DNA from 4 places in the Methylobacterium sp. J-001 genome. Region 3 is predicted to be linked to each of the others. Evidence: predicted binding sites of a transcription regulator. Region 3 holds the regulator's gene; each other region holds the start of a gene.
The links. The regulator LexA, encoded in region 3, represses DNA repair genes until DNA is damaged. The targets are predictions, from matches to a motif close to TGTTCNNNNTGTGTTCNG.
Positions count from the first base shown of each region.

Region 1: a site for LexA is predicted at 1,966-1,983, ahead of MKK65_RS07325 (PA0069 family radical SAM protein). Genes of this name have one in related genera too.
Region 2: a site for LexA is predicted at 2,342-2,359, ahead of MKK65_RS10865 (type IA DNA topoisomerase). Genes of this name have one in related genera too.
Region 4: a site for LexA is predicted at 1,756-1,773, ahead of MKK65_RS15280 (ATP-dependent helicase). Genes of this name have one in related genera too.

Region 1 covers NZ_JAKSYN010000067.1:71,016-75,468, forward strand. Annotated here, with positions in the region: gene MKK65_RS07315 (amino acid permease) at 1-1,185, opposite strand, end outside; gene MKK65_RS07320 (hypothetical protein) at 1,323-1,841, opposite strand; gene MKK65_RS07325 (PA0069 family radical SAM protein) at 2,007-3,122, shown strand; gene MKK65_RS07330 (hypothetical protein) at 3,358-3,504, shown strand; gene MKK65_RS07335 (methyl-accepting chemotaxis protein) at 3,467-4,453, shown strand, end outside.
Region 2 covers NZ_JAKSYN010000098.1:1,674-6,126, reverse strand. Annotated here, with positions in the region: gene MKK65_RS10880 (MucR family transcriptional regulator) at 161-664, shown strand; gene MKK65_RS10875 (hypothetical protein) at 1,137-1,346, shown strand; gene msrA (peptide-methionine (S)-S-oxide reductase MsrA) at 1,404-1,922, opposite strand; gene MKK65_RS10865 (type IA DNA topoisomerase) at 2,398-4,453, shown strand, end outside.
Region 3 covers NZ_JAKSYN010000094.1:86,560-91,012, forward strand. Annotated here, with positions in the region: gene MKK65_RS10530 (hypothetical protein) at 1-166, shown strand, start outside; gene MKK65_RS10535 (hypothetical protein) at 204-656, opposite strand; gene MKK65_RS10540 (biliverdin-producing heme oxygenase) at 828-1,325, opposite strand; gene lexA (transcriptional repressor LexA) at 1,722-2,441, shown strand; partial or broken gene MKK65_RS10550 (ComEC/Rec2 family competence protein) at 2,435-3,856, opposite strand; gene MKK65_RS10555 (recombinase family protein) at 3,916-4,453, shown strand, end outside.
Region 4 covers NZ_JAKSYN010000133.1:12,539-16,991, reverse strand. Annotated here, with positions in the region: gene MKK65_RS15285 (AsmA-like C-terminal region-containing protein) at 1-1,609, opposite strand, end outside; gene MKK65_RS15280 (ATP-dependent helicase) at 1,784-4,147, shown strand.

The sequences.
Region 1 (4,453 bases), on a different contig from region 3:
GATGCTCACCATCTCGCCGAGGATATTGATCGGTACCAGCGCCGCCACCAGGGCGACCACCCCTCCGATCAGGGCTTGGCTGCGATAGGGCGTCTGGTAGGTCGGGTGGACATGGGCGAACAGCTTCGGCAGCAGCCCATCATTGGCCATGGTGAAGAATATCCGGCTCTGGCCGTAGAGCAACACCAGGATCACCGTCGTCAGCCCGGTGAGGGCCCCCAGCTTGATCAGCAGGGAGAACCAGCCAATGCCGATCACATCAACGCCTTTGGCGATCGGATCCGGGACGTTCAGCTCCTTGTACGGCACTAGGCCGGTCAGAACCGCGGCCACGAGCACGTACAGGATTGTGCAGACGGCGAGCGAGCCGAGGATGCCGATCGGCATGTCCTTCTGCGGCTTGCGGGCTTCCTGAGCGGCGGTGGAGACTGCGTCGAAACCGATGAAGGCGAAGAACACCACGCCGGCGCCGCGCAGGATGCCGCTGTAGCCGTATTGCCCGAAGGTGCCCTCGTTCGGCGGGATCAGCGGGCTCCAATGCGCCGTATCGACATGGCCCCAGCCGAGCGCGATGAAGGCGACCACCACGGTGAGCTTGACCGCCACCATGATGTTGTTGAACCGCGCCGATTCCTTGGTGCCGCGCATCAACAGGAGCGTGATCAGGGCGACGATCACCACCGCCGGCAGATTGAACAGGGCGGTGCCGCCGCCGTCGATCGCCGTGCCCGGCGCGTGCGCGAACCGGGCCGGAATTGCGATGCCCACATCCTTCAGCAGGCTCGTGACGTAACCCGACCATCCCACCGCCACGGTGGCCGCGCCCATGGCGTATTCGAGGATCAGGTCCCAGCCGATCAGCCAGGCGAAGAACTCGCCCAACGTCGCGTAGGTGTAGGTGTAGCTCGATCCGGCCACCGGGATCAGCGCGGCCATCTCGGAGTAGCACAGGCCGACGAATGCGCAGGCGATGCCGCCGAGCACGAAGGACAGCATGATGCCCGGGCCCGCATATTGCGCCGCCGCCGTGCCCGTGAGCACGAAGATGCCGGCGCCGATGATCGCCCCGACGCCCATGGCTGTGATCGACAGAGCGCCAAGGGATTTCGAGAGCTGCTCCTCCCCCTCGCCGCTTTCCAGAATATCGTCGACGGACTTCCGCCCCATCAGGCCTGAGGAGTCCATCGGCGCATCCTTCCTCGCCGCGCCGCGGTGCGGCGCTCAGCTATAACCTCCAATTCAGCAATTTTTCTGCCATAGCGCCAGTAATTTCGGCTGATGTTTAGCCGATACCACTAAGTCGAGCTGCGACAATCTGTCGATTAGGGCCTGTCGATGCGGGCGATCAGCGGCCGGACCTTGAGGCGCGGCGCAAACACGGCGCCCGCCCGCAGCGCCTCCCGTCGCACCACGTCGCCGGCCCTGGCCCGCCTTGCGCCGGTTACGGACTCGACCCGGCCAACGAGACGGCCCCTCCAGCCCGTGGCCGGGCGGTGCAGCCTTCCAAGCCCGGTCTCCGGCCGGGCGGTGTTGACGAAGCGATCGAGGGTGCGGATCCAACCCTCGGCCGGAACGTCCCCGGCCTCTAGGCACAGCACCCAGTCACGCCGCGCTTCCGCAGCACCTGCCGCATAGGGGCTTCCGCTCCGGTGGAGGACGAGGGTCGCCCCGGTGGCGTCCGCGATGGCCGACGCCGCCTCGCTCTCCTCGTCGGTTACGATGACAGCATCCCCGACCAGGCCACCGGCTACACCGGATACGAGAACGCTGAGCGTGTCGGCCAGGCGATCGATCGCGTCCGGATCGGCCGGGTCGGCCAGATAGGTCACCGCAGAGAGCATGACCGCGCCCATAGACGATTTTGCGCGGCGGTAAACCGGTGGGTAGGCATCCCGGAGAGGCTGGAGGTTATCGAAGCCGGGAAGCAGTTGCGTTTGCCTGAAATTGAGGCGCTGGCCTTCGGTCCGTTCGCGCTATGTTCCAAGCAAACCACAGGGTGGAGCACGATGGCGGCGAGTCGGGATGGATCCACCCCCAGGTTTCCCATGCGCCTCGGTTCGAGCACGCGGTCCCCGGAAGCCCGGCGCGGACGCGGCGCCACAGCCAACCCAACAAGCCGCTACGAAACGGCCAAGCGCGAGAATTTTCAGGACGGCGATTGGGAGACCGATGCGATCGCTCCCCTGCGCACGCAGGTCACCCTCGAGCGTGCAGGGCGGATGATTGCCCGCAACAGCTCGCCGGACATCCCGTTCGACCGGTCGGTCAACCCGTATCGCGGCTGCGAGCACGGCTGCATCTACTGCTATGCGCGCCCAACCCATGCCTGGCTGGGACTGTCGCCGGGGCTCGACTTCGAATCGCGGATCTTCGCAAAGCCCGATGCTGCCCAGCTCCTGAAGCGCGAGATCGCAGCCCCAGGCTACCAGCCGGAAACGATCGCCCTCGGTACCGCCACCGATCCCTACCAGCCGGTGGAGCGGGAGCACGGCATCACCCGTGCGGTGTTGGAGGTGCTGCGGGCGGCGCGCCATCCCGTCGCCGTCACCACCAAGTCCGACCTCGTGCTGCGCGACCTCGACATCTTGGCCGAGATGGCCGCAGAGAACCTCGTTCTCGTGGCCATCTCGCTGCCGACGCTGGACCCACGTCTCGCTCGCCTGCTCGACCCGAGAGCACCGCGGCCGGAGAAGCGGCTCGCCGCAATGCGGCGCCTCAGCGAGGCGGGCGTGCCCGTGATGGTCAACGTCTCGCCGATCATCCCGGGGCTGACCGATCACGAGATTGAGGCAATCCTGGCGAAAGCCCGAGAAAACGGCGCGAGCCGCATCGGCCATGCCCTGCTGCGGCTGCCGGGCGAGGTTGCCGACCTTGTGGCCGACTGGTTCGCCGAACACTATCCCGAATGCCAGGCCCGGGCCTTCGCGCTGCTGGCGCAGGCAAGGGGCGGGCGTGAGAATGATCCGCGCTTCGGCCATCGCTTCCGCGGAGAGGGGCCCTACGCCGAACTGATCGGCCAGCGGGTCCGCATCGCCGGCGGCCGGCTTGGCTTCGCCTTCGGGCGGATGGCACTGAACACGGCCGCCTTCCGCAAGCCGGGGGCGCAGCTCGCGCTGTTCTAAAGCAGGGTCGGGCTTCGCAGCAGCGATCGCCACACGACGCAGGCTGCACGAAACCGAGCCTTCGTTCATGACACTCGCCGTGATGAGGGAATCAGATTTCAAGGTAATGGATGCGGATGGCAGCACCGCCGTCATCGGACTTGACCGCAATGTATTTCACGACCGTCGAGAAACACAATCTTCCCTCGAACAAGTAGACACATATAGATTGTCATAAATTCGAGCTGCAAACGTCATGGATCAGATCCAGAAAGGCTATGCTGCCGGTGGAGATTTGGATTTATTCCAAATTAATGGCAAATATTATCCGGCAAAGCATCAACATCCAGACGGAACCATTGTCGATGTCGCGTGGGCAACCCTTAACGTTCGCCGGATTTGAACTCACGACCCTGACGATCGGCAAAATCCTGTGCGCGACCCTGTTCTCGATGAGCGTCATGTTGATCGCCTCGGGGGTGGCGACCCTGCGTGATGCGCAGGTGCAGACGGAGCGCAGCCACCGCGTGGTGGCCCTGACCGAGGCGAGCCGGACGCTTCTCAAGGATCTGCTGGCCATCCGTATGGAGCGCGGCCGCACGCTCCAGGCGCTGAAAGCTGCTCAGCCGATTCCCGGCAGGGATGCGACGCTGATCGCCACCCAACGCACCACGATCGCGGCTGGCCTCGACCAGCTCGCGACGCTCGCCCGAGAGGTAGATGCGCCCGCGGTGCTGGCGAAGGTCGAGCCGCTGCAGCGGGCCTACGCGGCCACGCTCAGGCTGCGCTCGCAGGTCGACGCCGCATTGGCGGTGCCCGCAGAGCAGCGACCCGCCAGCACGCTGCCGGCCATCGCCGAGGCGTCCCAGGCGCTGCTCGAGGCCTTCCTGGCGGCGAACGATGCGGTCGATGCTGCGATCCCGCGCGGCGATGCGCTTCTAGCGCATTACCTCGACTTGAAGCGCTCGGCGTGGGCCTCGCGGGCCCTGATTGGGGGCGTGGTGGTGCGGATCGAAGCCGCGGTCGCCGCCGGCACCCCGTGGTCGCAGGCCGATATCGTCGCCGCGGCCGAGGAGCGTGGGCGACTGGCCGCCGCCTGGGCCGGCGTCATCGCGACCGCCGCCGACGAGACCTCGGATACGGTCCGAGCCGCCTTCGGCACGGCCAAAGCGAACAACTTCGAGGGCGAGGCCGAGGCGCGCCGCAATGCCTTTACGGAGGCGCTCACGCAGGGCCGCCGGATCGACCTGTCCATCGACGAGATGCGCATTCGCCACACCGCCGAGGTGAATACAATCGCCGACCTGGCCACAGCAGCGCTCGATGCGCTGGTCGACCGGGCTCGGGCGCTG
Region 2 (4,453 bases), on a different contig from region 3:
TCCAGGTAGCAGAACCTGTAAATCACGACAACTGGCAGCTTGATTTGCCTATCAACATCATCTTCCTGTCGCTGGAATCCGTCAAAAATCCAGCGACAGGGCACTTATTTCTGAAAATATCTACTGGCGCTGCGAAGGCCCAGCAAGTGGCATCAGTCTTATGCTTTTGCCGGTAGTAGGGGGCCATGTGAGGAAAACTTCAATGACTAAAATGTCTTCTCAAGAATTACTGCCACACTCATGCCTTGAGCTGGCAGCTGAGATCACGGCTGCCTATGTCACCAACAATCACATCGCAGTCGCAGATCTGCCAGGTTTGTTCGAGTCCATTCATTGGGCACTCTGCAATCTGCAGCAGCCCTCAGACGAACTCCATTCAGCCATCGCAACCACTGAAGTCCCGACTCCTGCTCAGATCCGCAGATCGGTCCAGCATGACCACATCATGAGCTTTATCGACGGACGTTTGTACAGGACCCTAAAGCGACATCTCACCGCCCACGGCCTTACGCCTGAGACGTACCGTGCCCGCTACCGCCTGCCCAGCGACTACCCGACTGTGGCCCCCAGCTACGCCGAGCAACGCTCGGCGATCGCAAAGGCGATCGGTCTTGGGGTACCGGGGGCACGGAGTGTTCGGCACCCGCAACAAGCCGCAGAATGAGACCCGGAGGCTCACCTTTCGCCCGAACCAGGATCCGGGGGGCCCTCCGATAGCCCGAGAACTTGCATAGGCCGTTGATCACAAACGGGGTCAACCTCGGCATGGCTCAAAGCCATACCTCAGGGAGGACTACTTTTAAGGGGGGGGATTTACGTCAACGGTGAGGTCTACGGCGCTACGGGTGGTAAAGCACCGCGTAGTTTTTCTCTCAGTTGGTGGGAAGCAGTCTTTCCTCTAGCGGTTAGGTTGCGACGATCAGATGCTCGATGCCGGCGTCGAACGTTTTCGGCACAAGCTATCCGGTCAGGTCCTCCATCCCGGAAAGCAGCTGGCTGTTTGCCAAGCCCCGCTCTTCGCATGACCGGTGGTGAACGGCGCCCTGAGATCGGAGCCGGCATCACCCTTCAGGAACCGGCACCGAAGAAGGAGCTTGGCTCACCGAGTCGGTACAGTCGCCGGCTGGGAGAAACGCATGTCTGCCGATACCGAGAAGCACCGCGCTCTGCTTGGCGCCCTCAAGGACGCCCAAGGCAAGGGCGACGGTTCATTCGAGAAGGCTGTCACCGCAGCGTTCGAACACGTTTTCGAGCACCTGGGCCGCCTAAACGACCACGTCGCGCGGGGCGGTCCCGATGGCGAGGACAGGCGTCTCGAGAACGGGGAATCCGCGACCTTACGATAATCGCGACCCCATCGTTGAGGCGTTGACGCTCAGAGGCGCCAACGCCTTTAGGCGCAATCAGGCGTTCTGCGCGACCGCAGATTTTACGGGAAGGACCCAGTGCGGTCTGACGAAGTAGCAGGTGTATCCATTGGGCCGCCGCTCCAGGTAATCCTGGTGTTCGGGCTCGGCCTCCCAGAAGTCTTCGGCGGGCGCCACCTCGGTCACGACCTTCCCGGGCCACAGGCCGGATGTGTCGACGTCGGCGATGGTGTCCTCCGCAACCCGACGCTGGTCGTCGTCGGTGTAGTAGATCGCCGAACGGTAGCTTAGGCCCCGGTCGTTGCCTTGGCGGTTCGGGGTGGTGGGGTCGTGGATCTGGAAAAAGAACTCCAGCACGCGCCGGAAACTCGTCCGTGTCGGGTCGTAGACGATTTCGATGGCTTCAGCGTGAGTGCCGTGGTTGCGGTAAGTAGCGTTCGCCACGTCCCCGCCGGTGTAGCCGACCCGGGTCGACATCACGCCTTCCTGACGCCGGATCAGATCTTGCATGCCCCAGAAGCATCCCCCTGCCAGCACCGCTCTCTCGCTACCCATGTCGTCCTCCGTAAGCTCCTCCAGCCTTAGATAGGGGTTCCGAGTGCGCTTACCCCACGGCCCGGTATACCTGCCCCGGTGAACCCCTCGTCCAGACCTTCCTACCCCCGTTCTGGTCAGTACCTTCGCAGCCAGGCTGCTACCCCTGAATGGCTGGAGAGGAAGCGTAGCGCTGGGTGAGGTCAGGGCCTAACACTTCGGCACGGTAGCTGCGGCAGAGACGATCACTCAGGCCATTTCCGCTTTGGGTCGTGAAAGCGTGGCAGCTATGTCGCAGTAGGCGTGCAGTGAGCGGCCAGATGCCGGTCAAGCGCTCGCCGTCACCTTCTGCCGAAATTATGTTCACGCTCAGCAGCTCACGTTCAGCATCAGCCGCTGCCCTCCGCGACTCGTCACGCCAGTTGCATGCGAAGCCGCCCTGGAACAAAATATGAACCATCTGCCTAGCGCAGCGAGAGCCCTAGCGGTCAGCGACATGTCACCTTCGAGCTCCGGCCGCACGCTGTTCTTCTTCGAGAAGCCCTCTGCAATGCGGCAGTTGCAGCGTTTTTTTCATTCGCCCAACACGGTCTGCGTGGCCGCGGAGGGACACCTGCTCTCTGCCGAGGAACCAGGTAGCATCCGTCCTGAGTGGAAGCCCTGGCGCTTCGATGCCCTTCCGATCGTGCTCACCACCATCCCGGTCAGCTACGGTACCAACCGGTCCGGCCAGTCGCACGAACCGAAAATTGCTGCCATCCGGCAGGCGCTGAGCGGTGTCGAGCGTGTGATCATCGCCACTGATCCCGGACGCGAGGGCTCGATGATCGCCTGGGAGGTCCTAGAGCATCTCGGCTGGCGTGGGCGGGTCGACCGACTCAGGCTCGGCGCGCTCGACGACGTCTCGATTCGCCGGGCCTTCGCTGCCCTGGCCAAGGAACCGAGTTCAGGCGAGCGCGACTACGCCGCCTACCTCGAGGCGCTCTGCAGGCAATATGAGGACTACCACCTCGGCCTGAACGGCACACGAGCCATCTCGCTGCGTCTACGCCCGCCTGCTTTCCGAGAGCCCTGGCGCTTCGGCGGGGTGCAGACGCCCACCCTGGCTATCCTCACCGACTTGGAGGAGCGTATCCGCTCCTTCGTGCCGCAGGACTTCTTCAAGGTCGCTTTGCACCTTGGCACCCAGTCCGGTGCCGAGCTGACCCTGTGGCACGCGCCCAAGGAGCGGATCTTCGACGCAGAGATCGCCGAGACGATCCGGACAGCCGCCGCGACGTGGTCGGGCCCGCTGACGGTTGAGCACAAGGATGTGCGACGCGCACCGCCCCAGCTCTTCTCGAAAGACACCCTCGCCAGGCGCTGCGCCAAGCGGTTTGGTTGGGATCCCCAACACACAGCGGGCATCGCCCAGGACCTGTACGATCAGGGCTACCTCAGCTACCCGCGCACGGAGTCCGAGTACCTGCCGGAGGGGCAGGCTGCTGACGCCGCAACGGTGATCGCCGCGATCGCCACCGTGCTGACCGACCTGCGTAGCCTCATCGCGCGGGATTATGCGCCTGTGATCCGCCGTGGCATCAAAGGGCACTACGTCAAGGATCCGGGGGAGCATCACGCGATCGTGCCCTTACGCAAGGTCCCTGAGCGCAGCCGCCTCTCAGCCGATCAGTTCCGGTTGTGGGAGCTCGTCGCGAAGGCCTACATGACCGCTCACCTCCCAGACGGAATCGATGCTCGCACCAGCATAAGTGCCGAGGTGTGGACGCCGATTGGCCCGAAACGGTTTGCCGTCTCGGGCAATGTCATACGTGCGCCCGGGTGGCGTGCGGTCTACGGCAGCGAGACGGAACTCGAAGTGGACGCTGTGCCCGGCAAGGCCAGGCGCGAGGCGGAGGCTATGTCCGCCCGCCTGCCAGTTGCATACGACGGTGAGGGCGCATCGGCTATAACTGCTGACGTCGCTACCGCGATAACCGAGCCGCCGCGGCGGATCACCCGAGGCGAGCTCCCGGTGGTGATGGGCCGACTAGTCGATCAAGTGGATGATCCGGTGGTCAAACGCGCCCTGGAGAACCCGGTCAACCCGAACGAGCCCAAGGGTCTCGGCACGGCCGCCACGCGCGATACGATCCTGCCCAAACTCCTGAAGAGCCGCTACATCACCCTGTCCAACGGCAAAGATCCAGCCATCGAAGTCACCGAGGTGGGGCTGGCGTTCATCACAGCGGTGCGACACGTATTCCCAGCCTACGGTGATCCGGTGGGGCGAGCGATGTTCGAGGCGGAGTTGGCCGAGATCGGTCGTGCCAACACGCGCGCGGAGGCCATCCAGCGCGCCGACGCCTTTCAACATCGCACGCGCGCGCGTCTCAATGAGCTGATCGCCGCGATCTCGAACTCACCGGTGGTCAGCCTCGACCCCAGCCTTATCCCACACGGTCAGGCCGACAATCGGCCACCGACCTCGGCCATGCTGTCGTTTGCGGTGAGCTTGGCCGAGCGAAAGGGCGTGAAACTGCCGCGCGGCTGCAAGAGCAACATCAGCGTCT
Region 3 (4,453 bases):
CGTGCCGGACGGGGTGCGGCTCGAACTGGCCTTGGCCGATCTCGGCGGCGGCCCGGTTACGGCAGCGATCGTGCTGGATCGGTCGGAGGCCCGCGCCTTCGCCCGAGCCCTGCTGGCTGCCGCCGGCGACGCGGCCGAGCGCACCTTTCCCAAGCCCGGCTCTTGACGATCGATCTCAGGCCGGGCGCCGCTGGCTCGGATCCCTATTGGACGAAGCCCGGATTGCGGCCGGGCAATCGCGGCACCACCGTGCCCCGCTTCTCGATCGGCCCGTCGCAGGCATAGGCGAATTCGCTCTTCTGCGGATCGAACACGGTCTCGCCGGTGATCCGGCAATCCTCGCGCACGGTCTCGTCGAGATAGGCACGGGCAGCGGTGCGAAACCGCGTCACCCGGCTTGCCGCCGGATCGGGATCGATCCGCACGTCGCTCAGGTTGCAGCCGGCATATTCCCGCAGGGCGTTGGAGACGATCAGCATCCGGCGGATCTGCCGATTGTCGTAGACTTCGTAGGGTTCCTTGCAGCCGATGGTCACGACCTGCGGCGTGAGTGCGACGTAGTTCCGCGAGATATACGAGAACCCGGTGGTGCAGCCGGCCAGCCCCAGGCCGACGGTCACCAAGCCGATGGGCAGCAGAGCCGCGCGCCGTCGCATCCTCGTCATCCCAAGCCCAATTCCAGCCCCGTCGCGAAGCCGACGCCCGGCGGAAGCACCGTGGTGCATTGAAACGGCCCCGCTTGACCAGTCAATGCGTTTGTCGCCCCGAACGGCTTGGCGCACGCAAGCGGTCCGCGTTGTTGCGACGGGCCATTGGATGGCGCAGCCTCAGTCGCCGAACGCATCGCCAACCAGACGATGCACGTAACGGAACGCCTCCGTCGCCCCGGCTGCGGCGCGTGCCTCGCCGTCGGCCGCGAGCGCGATCCGGTCGAGGGCCGTCGTGAATTGCCGCCAGTGCAGCCCCCGGCCATCCGGATGCCCGGCGAGGTGGCGGGCGCCGTGGGTCTCTGAAAGGCCGAGCTTCCGGGCTTCCTTGAGCAGGATGGCCGCGCCGAGATTCGAGCCTTCGGCGACATAGAGCCAACCGAGGCCGGCCGCGGGATCGATCGCGTCCCCGCGCGGCCCGGGCTCGTCGAGGACCCGGCCGGTTACGTCGCACAGGTCCTGCGTGATCAGCGCAAGACGGCGCCTTCCGTCGAGGTCGGGCAGGACGGGCCCGAGCGCGCCGTCGTGATAGAGCGGATCGACCCGTGCGTGAAAGCGGTATTGGACCTGGAGGAACAGCGCGTACCGCTCGAGACTCGCGAAAGGCTGGCCCGCCATGACGCGCCGGTCGAGCTGATCATGGGCCGCCGCGGTCGCAGACCGCAGGCGCTTTACGCGGCTACCTGCTTCGACCGTATCGGATGTTGAAACGTCCATGCGACCCATGTCTTGCATTCGGCACCCGGTCATCCACCGTGGTCGAGGCGCATTCTGCCCAGGTTGAGGGGGCCCTTGCCGTCCGGCGCGAACCTTCATAGCGTTCCGACTATCCGATGCGATTCAGGTCACCGTGAGGCCGAGTGGCAGACTGCGCAGGCTCGCGCGTCGGAGCGCCCCGGCCCATCAAGCTTGGCCGGATGAGGCTTGCAGAACACTTGCGGAACGTTTAACGTGTTCGTGATTTGTTTCTGAGGCCGCGTCGATGCGGTCCGCCAAGCCGCGAGTCCCCCGTCGATGCTCACGCGCAAGCAATTGGACCTCCTGCGTTTCATTCAGAGCCGCATGCAGGAATGCGGCGTCCCTCCCTCGTTCGACGAGATGAAGGATGCCCTCGATCTGAAGTCCAAGTCGGGCATCCACCGGCTGATCACGGCCCTGGAGGAGCGCGGCTTCCTGCGGCGCCTGCCGAACCGGGCTCGGGCCATCGAGGTGATCCGCATCCCAGAGAGCCTGTCCCAGCCTGCCGCGCCGCCCGCAGAGCCCCGCCGCTTCACCCCCAGCGTGGTCGAAGGCGGCAAGTCCAAGCTGCCGGCCCAGCCCCCGACAACCCGGATGATCGACGACGGCGGACGCGCCATCTCGATTCCCGTGATGGGCCGGATCGCGGCCGGTACGCCGGTCTCGGCGATCCAGAACCAGAGCCACGCCATCACCATGTCGCCGGACTTCCTGGCCGGTGGCGAGCATTACGCCCTCGAAGTGCGTGGCGACTCGATGGTCGATGCCGGCATCCTCGACGGCGACCTCGTGGTGATCCGCAAGCAGGACACGGCCAACACCGGCGACATCATCGTGGCCTTGATCGACGACGAGGAGGCCACGCTGAAGCGCCTGCGCCGTCGCGGCTCCTCGATCGCCCTGGAGGCCGCCAACCCGGCTTACGAGACCCGCGTTCTGGGTCCCGACCGCGTCCAGATCCAGGGCCGGCTCGTCAGCCTCGTCCGCCGCTACTGAAGGGGCTCGGCCGGGACGTCGCCGGGGGTGGCATCGCCGCTGGCTGCGTCCGCCGTCGCTGGGATGGGGTCGCCGGGGCCCGCAGGCGGCTCCGGGCGCGGCGGCGGCGATGCCCCGGCCGTGGATGAAGGCCGCCACGGCATCGCGCGTCCTTGGCCACTTGCATAGCGTGCCGTGAACCCCGCGTGTTCGGCCCGAAGGGCGACAGCGCCATGGACGGCGAGAACACGCCGGTCGATCACCAGCGGCCCCGTGCAGGTCGGTGGGGCGGTAAGCCGTGTGATCAGCACGGCTGCCCGGGCGCAATCCTCCGCGAAAGCGCGCCGATCGCGGACCAGGGCGACGGCGCGCCCATCCGGCAGGCGCGTGGTGCATCCGAGCCTGTCGCATTGGCCGCCCTTCGCGGCACCGCCAATCACCGCTTTGGCCGGCCGGCCGTCGCCATCCGCCTTCAGCCATTGTTCCAGCACGAAGGCAGAGGGGCTGCCCAGCACCGACAGAGAACCGTTCGGTCCGCGGATGGCTGCGCCGCCACCCTGCCGGTCGATGTAGAGGTCGAAGCGCTCCGGCATCGCGGCGAGGCCGAGCCCGAGCAGGGCGGGCGGAAGGGCGAGCCAGCGCAGCCGTGAGACCGGGAGGGTCGCCAGGAGCAGCCCGGCCGCCAGCAGCGCCAGCGCGCCGGTGCCGAAGGCCGGCAGCACCAGCGTGGCGCGATCGAAGCCGGCGATCCATTCGGAGATCGCCAGCATGCCGCCCACCGCCTGCCCCATCAGCCACCAGACGGGTCGGTCGAGGGCGAAGGGATAGGCCAGGATCCCGATCACCGCCGCGGGCATCACCACCAGCGATACGAGCGGCAGGGTCAGGGCATTGCCGATCAGCCCGAACGGCTGGATCGTCTGGAAATGATAGGTGGCAAACGGCGCGGTGGCGATCTGCGCCACCAGCGTCGTCGCCAGGGTGCCGACCACGGCCGAGAGGCCCGAACCGACGATCCGCTCGACCCGCCCTGCCCCGGGGCGGCGGAACAGCCGTCCGTCGATCAGCCGGGCGCAGGCGATCAGCCCGGCCACCGCCCCGAACGACATCTGGAAGCTCGGTCCGAGCAGCCCCTCCGGCTCCCGCGCCAGGGCGATCAGGGCGGCCAGCGCAAGGTTGCGCATCGACAGGGCCGGCCGGTCGACCAGGATCGCCCCCAGCATGATCAGGGTCATGATCAGCGAGCGCTCGGCGGCGATGTCCCAGCCCGAGAAGGCGCAATAGGCGGTCACCCCCAGCATCGCGAACCCGGCGGCGATCTTCTTGATCGGCCAGACGAGCGCGCAATACGGCACCAGGGCGAGCAGCGCCCGCACCAGCCAGAACACCACGCCGGCGGCCAGCACCATGTGGAGCCCGGAGATGGAGACGACATGCTTGCGTGTTTACCGGCAACCGCCTAGCACTGGCAAGAGGTACGAGGCCAGGGAACGGCATGGAACGTTGGGGCACTCAGGCGGCGGAGGCCAAGCCGGCCCTGGCGTTCTCGTATCTTCGGCTGAGCTCGAAGCGTCAGGCGAACGCCGACGACCGTAAGAAGTACCGCGACGGCTTCCGACGCCAGGTGGACCTTCGAGACCGGTACCTCGCCCAGAACCCACACCTTACGCTCGACACCCGCCTCAACCTGCACGACATCGGGGTGTCCGGATTCCGAGGAGCCAACGCGGTCAACGGGCAGCTCGGCCTGTTCCTCGCCGAGATCGAGGCTGGCAGGATCCCCAGGGGCAGCTACCTGCTGGTTGAGAGTCTCGACCGGATGTCCAGGCAACAGGTCAACCGGGCCCTTGCCGTCCTCCTCGCGATCGTCAACGCGGGCATCGTCGTCGTGTCCCTCGTGGACAAGCAGGAGTTCCGCGAGGACGCACCCGCCGACCAGTTCCTCATCTCCATCATGAGCCTGTCACGGGCCCACGAGGAATCCGTGATGAAGTCGTTTCGGCTTCGGGAGACCTGGGAGCGCAAGCGCGGCA
Region 4 (4,453 bases), on a different contig from region 3:
ACCCGTCCGACTGGATGCGCGCCGCGATGGTGCCGTTGCCGGAGCCCGCCGGCCCGTAGCGCACGTCCTTGGCCTCCAGGGTCAGGGCGAGGTCGTGGTCGCGCAGACTGCCGAGCGTCGTTCCCACCGGTGGCAGAGTGGCGATGTCGATGCCGCTGGCGCGGATCTGGGCGTCGAAGCGCCCGCGCGATCCCGGCTCCGCGGCCGTGTAGCGGGCATTGCCGGTGATGCGCGCCGGCCCCAGGCCGAGGCGCAGGTTGCGCAGGGACAGGCTGGAGGCCGCCGCGGACAGGTCGGCCGCGGCCTCGATCCGGCGGCCGTCGAGGAGCGCGGTCAGCGGCCCCTCCAGCCCGAGCCGGCGCAGATAGCGCCCGAGCGGTTCGGAATCGGGGGCGGTCAGCGCCACAGGGCCGGTGAGGCGGAACGGCGCCGCCTCGATCTGCCCGCTGACATTCAGGGCCGCGTCGCCCGGCCCGACCGCCGACAGGCGCCGCAGCAGCAGGCCGCCCGCGCGCTCGACGGTGCCGGACAGCGCGAGGTTCGACCATTCCTCGCCGCCCAGCACCAGGGTGCCCACCGCGAGGTCGAGGTCGAGCATCGCCGGTAGGCCGCGCCCGAGATCCGGGACCCCGCGGGCGATCAGGTTCTGGCCCTCGGGCGAGCCCAGGAAGGCGTCGAGGTCGAGGCGGCGGCCATCCAGGTTCAGGCCGGCGCGCCACTGGCGCAGGTCGAGCCGCCCGGTGCCGCCGAAGCGGAGCGCCCGTCCGCCCGGATCGATCGCGAGCTCGACGCCCTCGAACCGCACCTGGGTGCCGCGGGCCTTGAACGTCCCGCCCAGCGAGAACGGCAGATAGGGACCCGCCGCCTGGGTCGGCGGCCCGACCACGAGGCGGGCCGAGCCTTCGGATTCGATCAGCGTCGCCCCATCGGCCTCGTTGGGCACCAGGCCGAGGCGCGCATCGGCCTCGAAGCGCGGATGCGCATCGCCGCCGCCCGCGATCTTCACGGCGAGCCGCCCGTCCGGCCCCGGCGTGCCGCTGACCGCCCGGAATGGAATGCCGCCGCTGGTGCCCTCCACCCGCCACGGCCCGATGAGCGCGGGCGCCTGGAGGCGCAGGTCCTGAACGTAGAGCTGGTCGGTCCGGCCCGTGGCCGGCACCTGCGTGGTCACGAGGAATTGCTGGACGTGCAGATCCTCGATGGCGAAGTCACGGGCGCGCAGGGCCTCGCCGAGCTCGGGGGGGATCCGCAGGGCGTCGCCGCCCGCCACCGGGAGCTTGATCTCGGCGCGACCGATCCGCGTCTCGGTGAAACGGAACTCGCCCTTCAGGAGCGGCGCCAGAGCGATCTCGGCCTTGACGAAGCGGGCGTCCAGGCTCGGCCGGTTCGGGTCGGTGCCGAGATGCAGCCGGTCGATGCGCAGCCGCGGCGAGGGCAGGAGCCGGACCTCGATCCGGCCATCGGTCCGGGCCGGCACGCCCAGGGACCGGGCGAGCGCCCGTTCGACAAGGCCGCGCTGGGCCTGCCAATCGATGATGGGCGGGACGGCCAGAGCCGCGACGAGAACCAGGATGACGGCGCCCGCCAGCGCGGTCAGAAGATCACGCACGCTACCCGTTCCGCCATCACCCCGCGCGGTCGCGGCACCGTGATGCCCCGCCGTCGCGTGCCCCCCTGGGCAACCTGTGACCGGCCATAGCACGATAAGTCCCGGACGGCGCCAGAGGGCCGCGCCGAGCCGAATGGCCTCGACGCCGTTCGCGATTTGGTCCAGGGAAGCGGAATGCAGAATGGCCCGCACGCGCAGCCCGCCGGGGACGGCGCTCCGACCTCCATCGCCGCCCGCGCCATGGGCGCCCTCCGACGGGACGCCGCCTCGTATCTCGAAGGGCTCAACCCCGAGCAGCGCCGCGCCGTCGAGGCGACGGAAGGTCCGGTGCTGGTCCTGGCCGGCGCCGGCACCGGCAAGACCCGGGTGCTGACCACCCGGATCGCCCATCTGATCGCCACCGGGCGCGCCCGCCCCTACGACATCCTGTCGGTGACCTTCACCAACAAGGCGGCCCGGGAGATGAAGCTCCGGATCGGCGCGCTGATCGGCCCGGCCGGCGAGGGCATGCCCTGGCTCGGCACCTTCCACGCCATCGGCACCAAGATCCTGCGCCGCCACGCCGAGCTGGTCGGGCTGAAATCCGACTTCACCATCCTGGGCACCGACGACCAGCTGCGCCTGATGAAGCAGGTGATCGCCGACCAGAACATCGACGAGAAGCGCTGGCCGGCCCGGGCGCTGGCCCACACCATCGACGGCTGGAAGAACCGCGGCCTCTCGCCCGAGCAGGTGCCGCCGGGCGAGGCCTCGTCCTTCGCGTTCGGCAAGGGCGGCGCGCTCTACACCGCCTACCAGGCCCGGCTCGCGACGCTGAACGCCGTCGATTTCGGTGACCTGCTGCTGCTCTGCCTCAAGCTCTGGCGCGAGAACCCGGACATCCTGGCCAATTACCAGGACCGGTTCCGCTACATCCTGGTGGACGAGTACCAGGATACCAACGTCGCCCAGTACCTGTGGCTCAGGCTGCTCGCGCAGTCGCGCAAGAACATCGCCTGCGTGGGCGACGACGATCAGTCGATCTACGGCTGGCGGGGCGCCGAGGTCGACAACATCCTGCGGTTCGAGCACGATTTTCCGGGTGCCGTCGTGGTGCGCCTGGAACGCAACTACCGCTCCACCGGCCATATCCTGGCCGCCGCCTCGGGCCTGATCGCCAAGAACGAGAGCCGGCTGGGCAAGACCCTGCGCACCGAGGACGAGCCGGGCGAGCGCGTCACCGTCACCGGCGCCTGGGATTCCGAGGAGGAGGCGCGCCAGCTCGCCGAATCGATCGAATCCCTGCAGTCCAAGCAGCATCCCCTCTCCGAGATCGCCGTGCTGGTGCGGATCTCGGCGCAGATGCGCGAGATCGAGGATCGCTTCGTCCAGCTCGGCTTGCCCTACCGGGTGGTCGGCGGCCCGCGCTTCTACGAGCGGGCCGAGATCCGCGACGCGCTGGCCTATCTGCGCGTCACCATGAATGTCAGCGACGACCTCGCCTTCGAGCGGATCGTGAACACGCCGAAGCGCGGTCTCGGCGACGCCACCCTGCAGCAGCTCCACACCTACGGCCGGGCCAACCGCCTGCCGCTGCTGATCGCCGCCCAGCGCCTGTGCGAGACCGACGAGTTGAAGCCCCGGGTCCGCGCGACCCTGCGGGCGCTCACCGAGAGTTTTTCGCGCTGGGCACGGCTCATCGAGACGCAGCCGCACAACGAGGTCGCCCAGACCATCCTGGAGGAATCCGGCTACACCGAGATGTGGCAGAAGGACCGCTCCGCCGACGCCGCCGGTCGCCTGGAGAACCTGAAGGAATTCGTCCGCTCGATGGAGGAGTTCCCCGACATGGCGGCCTTCCTGGAGCACGTCTCCCTGGTGATGGAGGCCTCCGAGGCCGAGGGCGCCGAGCGGGTGTCGCTGATGACGCTCCACGCCGCCAAGGGCCTGGAATTCGACACCGTGTTCCTCCCCGGCTGGGAGGACGGCCTGTTCCCCAACCAGCGGGCGCTGGACGAAAGCGGCCGGGCCGGTCTCGAGGAGGAGCGCCGCCTCGCCCATGTCGGCCTCACCCGGGCGCGCAAGCGCGCCAAGCTGTCGTTTGCGGTCAACCGGCGGATCCACGGCCTGTGGTCCTCGACGATTCCCTCGCGATTCATCGACGAATTGCCGGAATCGGCCGTCGACGTGGTCGAGGCGCCCGCGCATTTCTCGGCCGGCGCCTCGCGGTTCGACCGCAACCCGACGCCGTTCGGCTCCAGCTACGGCACACCCGGCTGGCAGCGCGCCCAGGCCAACACCGCGGCCGGCACCGGCAACCGGTCCGGCTTCGGCAACAGCCCCGGCGGACGGGCGGGCGGCCCGCGCCAGATCGAGGGCGAGCTGATCGCCAAGTCGAGCGGTACGCCTTCGGCGTTCCAGGACGGCCAGCGGGTCTTCCATATGAAGTTCGGCCCGGGCACCGTCGCCGGCGTCGACGGCAACAAGCTCACCGTCGACTTCGATAAAGCCGGCCGGAAGATGGTTCTCGACAGCTTCATCCAGCCGGGAACGAGCTAGTCCGGCCGATCAAGCCCGGACGCTTCAGGGGGGCAGGGTCGGTCGGCTTGGCCCGTGCGGGCGGAGGCGGATCGCATTCGTGCCGGAGGCCGCGTCATCCCGTATTCCCGCCCCCCCGGCCCGATGCAGCTTTGTCAGGCGACCGGCTTTTTCGGCACCGCGGCACGAACCGTCACCCCCCAGTCACACCCGCCGAGCAAACGTCCGGTGCGAATCGCGTTGGTGCGACGCTTGCACTGCGTATTCGACCCCGGGCGAGGCGACGTGACGCTCTCCACAGGCGAATAGCACGGGGCGGAACCTTCG